DNA from 2 places in the Staphylococcus sp. GW821-FHT11H10 genome. Region 1 is predicted to be linked to the other one. Evidence: predicted binding sites of a transcription regulator. Region 1 holds the regulator's gene; the other holds the start of a gene.

Evidence for each region. Region 1 encodes CtsR, which represses protease genes until heat stress. Its sites were predicted from a motif close to ATGGTCAATAAAGGTCAAACA; they were not measured.
Region 2: a site for CtsR is predicted at 1,780-1,800, ahead of clpP (ATP-dependent Clp endopeptidase proteolytic subunit ClpP). Genes of this name have one in related genera too.

Annotation. Positions count from the first base shown of each region.
Region 1 covers NZ_JBXARC010000030.1:3,913-7,344, reverse strand. The annotation lists gene AC1RRU_RS11540 (ATP-dependent Clp protease ATP-binding subunit) at 1-77, opposite strand, end outside; gene AC1RRU_RS11535 (protein arginine kinase) at 93-1,100, opposite strand; gene AC1RRU_RS11530 (UvrB/UvrC motif-containing protein) at 1,093-1,656, opposite strand; gene AC1RRU_RS11525 (CtsR family transcriptional regulator) at 1,679-2,140, opposite strand; gene AC1RRU_RS11520 (NupC/NupG family nucleoside CNT transporter) at 2,295-3,432, shown strand, end outside.
Region 2 covers NZ_JBXARC010000006.1:32,753-36,184, forward strand. The annotation lists gene AC1RRU_RS05015 (TIGR01777 family oxidoreductase) at 1-869, shown strand, start outside; gene AC1RRU_RS05020 (hypothetical protein) at 892-1,077, shown strand; gene clpP (ATP-dependent Clp endopeptidase proteolytic subunit ClpP) at 1,146-1,733, opposite strand; gene whiA (DNA-binding protein WhiA) at 2,362-3,306, opposite strand.

The DNA of each region.
Region 1 (3,432 bases):
TGATTTAAACGTATTGCTTCTTCTTGTGCGTGTGCTAGGACACGTTGTGCACGTTCAGTTAATCTACCAAATAGCATATATTTTTGTACCTCCTATTGAGTATATTCTCTTAATATATTTGCTCTCTTTTCATTTACAGAGATTGTTTCATCTTCATCGTTATAGATAAACGCTGATTGAATACTTACCATTAATTCATTAAATTTAAAATCACTCAATGTTAAATACCCTAAATCGATACCTAATTTCACTTCACTTAAACGATAAGAAGCTTCTTCCATTGAAATGATCCGACTATTTTGTAAAATACCCAATGACCGATAAATACGGTCTAGCGTTTCTAATTCATTGTATTGAGTCAAACGTTCACGAATTTGCATTTCTTCATTTATGATTTGTTGAACAACTTCAGTTAAATTATCTATGATTTCATCTTCAGTCTTACCAAGTGTTAATTGATTTGAGATTTGATAAATATGGCCATAGACTTGCGAGCCTTCTCCATATATACCTCGAATTGTAAAACCGAAACGATTAATTGTCTGTGCAATACGATTCATACGTTTCATAATGGATAATCCTGGCAAGTGTAACATCACACTTGCTCGCATACCTGTACCAATATTTGTTGGACACGTAGTTAAATATCCTAAATGTTCATCATAACTAATGTCTAGTGATTGATCTAACGTATCATCAATCTCACTAGCTATGTTATATAAGTCTTGTAAAGATAAATCGGTGCCCATTGCTTGTATGCGTATATGATCTTCTTCATTAATCATAATGCTTATTGATTCATCTTTATTCAATAACACTGCTGATGCGGGTTGTTTAATCAGTTCAGGACTAATTAAATGTTTTGCAACAAGTTTCATTTTGTTTTGTTGATCCATTGTATCCAAACGCATTAAATCTAAATCAGGCAATACATCTTGTACTTCATTTATAACTCTGAAGCCATCTTGTTCTGATGGAAACATGAGTGGGTGAACGTGATTTTCTAAGTTTCTAGCCAATCGAATTCTTGATGACATAACAATTGGAGATTCTTCAGTTTCCTTCATCCATTCACTGATATGAGCATTCATATCACTCATTGCGCTCCACCCCGCTCTCGTCTTTCAATGCTTTTATTTCGTCTCTAACGATAGCAGCCTCTTCAAAGTTTTGTTCATCTATTAGTACATTGAGATATTTTGTTTTTTCCTCAATTTGTTTCTTGATGGCAAGTTTCTTATGAGAAGAACGAGGCGTTTTACCTACGTGTTCAAATTGTCCACCTTGTACGCGTCTTACTATATCTACGATGTCATCTTTGAAAGTGGCATAACAATTTGCACACCCGAATTTCCCTACATGCGCAATATCTTTTAATGTCATCTTACACGTTGGACATCGCTTCTCTTCTTGAAAAGCTACTTCATGGAAATTAATACCATGTTTCGTTGCCAAATGTTGCAATATTTGTTTGACGACAAATGCTTCTTCAATATCGTCTTGAAACTGAGAATGTGGGGATGGCGTTTCATTTTGTTGCCAAGGGTTTTCACCTTGAGCACATATAGAACATACCCATTTCTCAGAAGTGCCTTCTTTACTTTTTACTGTAAGTTTAACCTCTGCTTCATTTAAATGACAGTTTTCGCAAAGCACACATAGACACCTCGCTTTTCTATTAATAAAAATTAATGATTGGTAACAAACGTTTTAAAATATTCGCTCTAATAATATCTCGAGCAACAACATCCATTTTCAAAGTCTCACGATCAACTATAACTTGAATCATTCTTGCTTCTCTTTCACTAATGAGACCTTTATCTAGCAAACCATCTAAAATATAGTAAGCTTGTTGCTGGGAAATGGATGGCCCAATGATTTGCAACAGATGATTAATATACCCCGTTGCATCTTTATTTTCAATTTTGGTGATTCGGATATAACCTCCACCACCTCGTTTACTTTCTATTTCATAACCATGTTCGTTTGTGAATCTAGTTTTAATGACATAATTTAATTGAGAAGGTACACAGTCGAACCGTTGAGCAATATTTGCTCGTTGAATTTCTACCACGTCTTCATTACTTTCTTCGAATAACTTTTTAATGTATTGTTCTATGATGTCAGACATGTTGTGCATGATTTACCACCTCTTTTGACCTTCTTTGACTATATTATATGAGCATCTTTGACCTTTTTCAACCAATTTGTTTTTTAATTTTCTAAAATTATTGATGTTACATGTAAGAATTTATTGTATTATATTAGTTAAGTAAATTTAAAGGAGTAGAATTATGCATATTCTTATTGGGATTATAGGGATAATTTTCTTTTTGGCACTTGCATTTTTGTTTAGCTCTGACAGAAAAAATATCCGCTGGCAGTATGTTGGTATTTTATTAGTTATCCAACTTGTGTTCGCGTTTATTTTATTGAAAACGACAGCAGGTATTACAGTTATTGGGGGCATTTCGGAAGGATTTAACTACTTATTACAAAAAGCTGCAGAAGGGGTTAACTTCGTGTTTGGCGGATTTAAGTTTGTAGATCCTAAAAACCCACCATTCTTCTTCAGTGTGTTACTACCAATTGTATTTATTTCAGCATTAATTGGTATCTTACAATATACTCGAATCTTACCATGGATTATTAATGTTTTAGGATTCTTAATTTCTAAAATTAATGGTATGGGACGTTTAGAATCATACAATGCAGTTGCTGCTGCAATCTTAGGTCAATCTGAAGTATTCATTTCATTGAAACAACAGTTACCTTACATACCTAAACAACGTTTGTACACATTAACAGCTTCAGCAATGTCTACAGTATCAGCGTCAATTATTGGTGCATACTTCACATTGATTGAACCTAAATATGTTGTTACAGCTGTTGTATTAAACTTATTTGGTGGTTTCATTATTGCTTCAATCATTAACCCTTATAAAGTTAATGAAGAAGACGATAAACTATTAGTAGACGAAAGCGAAACTAAAAAACAGTCATTCTTCGAAATGTTAGGAGAATACATTTTAGATGGTTTCAAAGTTGCAGTAATCGTAGGCGCAATGTTAATTGGTTATATTGCAATCATCGCATTATTAAACGGTTTAGTAAGTGGTGCATTTAGCTTATTATCAGGCGGCGCAATTAAATGGGACTTCCAAACATTAATCGGATTTGTCTTTGCACCATTAGCATTCTTAGCTGGTGTACCTTGGGAAGACGCTGTTAAATCAGGTTCCGTTATGGCAACTAAATTATTATCTAATGAATTCGTTGCAATGCAATCATTAGGTAACTTAAAAGATATATCTGAACATGCGAAAGGTGTAACGTCTGTATTCTTAGTATCATTCGCAAACTTCAGTTCAATCGGTATTATCTCAGGTGCCATTAAATCACTTAACTCTGAAAAAGGTGATGTCGTAGCGC
Region 2 (3,432 bases), on a different contig from region 1:
GAATGGTAGGAAGTCAATTAGTAAATGAATTAAAGAATCGCGATGTACATATTACAATACTAACTCGTAGTGATAAGCAAAGTGATGATCCAAAGATTTCTTATGTTAATTGGTCAAAAGACGGTTGGATGTCCCTAGTTCCAGATATAGATGTTGTTATTAATTTGGCTGGTGCAACTTTAAATAAACGCTGGACACCATCATATAAACAATTGATTATGACTAGTCGTATTCAGTCAACTCAAGCACTTGTCGATTTATTTAGCGACCGAGAACATAAACCTGAAGTGCTCTTTAATGCTAGTGCGATGGGTTATTATCCACCTAGTTTATATCATACTTATACAGAAAAATATCAAACACATCCGTTTGATTTTCTATCTGATGTGGTTTATCAGTGGGAACGTTTTGCTAAACGCTTTGAGTCATTTGGTACGCGAGTAATACTTGGCAGATTTAGCATGATTTTATCTGATGATGGAGGCGCCTTACAGACGATGAAGCTTCCTTATAAATTCTTCGTAGGTGGCAAATTAGGATCTGGATTCCAATGGTATTCATGGATTCACATTAATGACTTAGTACGCGCAATTCTATTCACAATCGATAATCCTAAAGCAAAAGGTCCATTCAATATGGCTGCACCAATTGCTGAACGCCAAAATTTATTTGGGTACACACTTGCGCGTGTCATGCATCGCCCTCACGAAACGTGGGTGCCATCATTCCTAATGCGATTAGCACTTGGTGAAATGTCTACGGTTGTTTTAGATACGCAAAAGGTATTACCAAATAAACTGGATGCGCTCGGTTTTACATTTAACTATCCTAATCTAAAAATTGCTTTCGAAGATTTAATAGATGCATAATAATTTAATTGGAGTTTTAAAAATGAATGACGAGAAATTAACTTATATTCTACTTATCATCGCAAGTCTATTTCTTATACTCAATGGTGTTTTCGCTTTCGAACATAATTTAATAATTATTTTAATGTCCATATCTTTCATTTTAATTGGCATTATTTTATTTATTATATCTATTCGACTGTTCCTAAAACATTCTTCAAACAATTAAAATAGTCATAAAAAAACGGGGAGTGTTAGTTTAAACACCCCCCATTTCTATGCCATGGTTAAATTTGATTATTTTTCTTCTGGTTGCATAACATTATCTATTAAACCATATTCTTTAGCTTCGTCAGCAGTTAAGAAGTTATCACGATCAGTATCTTTTTGAATTTTTTCAATACTTTGACCTGTACGTTCAGCTAAAATTTTGTTTAATTTTTCACGTGTTTTTAAAATGTGGTTAGCAGCAATTTCGATTTCAGTTGCTTGTCCTTGTGCACCACCTAATGGTTGGTGAATCATAACTTCAGCGTTTGGTAATGCAAAGCGTTTACCTTTTGCGCCAGCTGCTAATAGGAATGAACCCATTGATGCAGCCATACCGATACAAATTGTTTGTACATCTGGTTTAATATGTTGGATTGTATCATAAATTGCAAATCCAGCAGTGACACTACCACCTGGAGAATTAATATATAGATAGATGTCTTTCTCAGAGTCTTGAGCTTGTAAGAATAATAATTGTGATACAATTGAATTTGCTACATTATCATCAATTGCAGAACCTAACATAATAATACGGTCTTTCAATAAACGTGAATAAATATCGTATGCGCGTTCACCGCGATTTGTTGTTTCAATTACTGTAGGAATTAAATTCATTTATATTTCCTCCTTGTGATTAACTGTTAATTAGTATTTTACATCAAAAGTCAAAAATGGTCAAAATTTAAACTCATCTAGCACTAAGAAAAGTTGACCATATTTTAATAGATTTTGTACACTATAAACATACATTCAGATTGTACTTTTAAAATAACAATTAGTACAGAAATTTGTCTTTATCATTTAATATCTCCTCGTAGTGTAACGGATAGCACGTAAGATTCCGGTTCTTAAGATAGAGGTTCGACTCCTCTCGAGGAGGCTAATAGCTTTAATTATGCACATTTTAATTTCAAGAATGGAAGTGTGACAGAATTCTTTTTAAATTCGTCGTCCCTCTCTCAACTTGCTTTGCTTGTAGAATTTCTTAGTGAAATCCTCTTTGTTGGGGCCCCGCCCGCAAGGATTACTAGAACTGAGAAAAGCTTGATTTAAGCGGCTTCTGAGTTCAGACAGCTACTGCGAATTTGCAAAATAGTATCATCATATTATTTATGTCCCAGGCTCGTTCTTTTTTATTTGTCTTTTAATTAAAAACCAAAGAAAACTAAATTTCAGGGACTTTTCAGGGATCCAAGTCCCTAGTTCTAAAAAAAGAACTCGCCAATCCATGACGAGTTTATACTTATAATTCTATTTTTTCACCACTTCGAATTTTGTCTGCAAGTTCATTTAACTTTCTTAAACGGTGGTTGACTCCAGATTTAGATATCGGACCAGTCGATATCATTTCTCCTAGTTCTTTTAAAGAGATTTCTTGATGCTCAACTCGAAGTTTGGCAATCTCTCTTAAGCGATCAGGCAAATTATCTAATCCGATTTCCTGATTAATTAACTGAATACTTTCTACTTGTTTCATAGCGGCACTTACAGTCTTATTAAGGTTTGCAGTTTCACAATTTACTAAACGATTCACTGAATTTCTCATATCCCTAACAATTCGCACATCTTCAAACTTCAATAATGCTTGGTATCCACCTATTAAACTTAGAAAATCAGAAATTTTTTCAGCTTCTTTTAAGTAAGCAATACTACCCTTTTTTCGTTCTAAATGTTTAGCATTTAATCCATAACTATTCATTAATTTAGTTAAACCTTCAGAATGATTCTCATATTGAGAAAATATTTCTAAATGGTAGGATGATGTCTCTGGATTATTTACAGATCCTCCAGCTAAAAATGCGCCTCTTAAATAACTTCTACGCATTTCATCATCTTTAATCATGCTAGCATCAATATCGTGAACAAAAGTACCATTCTTTAATATACCAAGTTCATCTAGAATTTCTTTAGCTCGCACTTTTGTACGACAAATATAAATATTATTTTTCTTTAATTTCATTTTTTTACGAACTAGAATTTCCACTTCTACATTAAATATGCGTTTAATTAATGAATAAATTCTTCTAGCGGTCGTAGCATTCTCTGTTTGAACATTAATTACGAATTGTTGATTAGATAGGCTAAGTGCACCGTTCATACGAATTAATGCGCTAAGCTCTGCTTTGGCATTGCTTTCATCAACATCAATGCGTGTTAATTCATTCTTCATATCTGATGCAAAACTCATCACATTTCCCCCTCTAATCAATTATATATATACATGTAACTAACATCCTATATAGTTGCACTATATTACGCGAATACATTAATAAACATACGCCCTATATCATACCATAGTTATACAGATGATTAG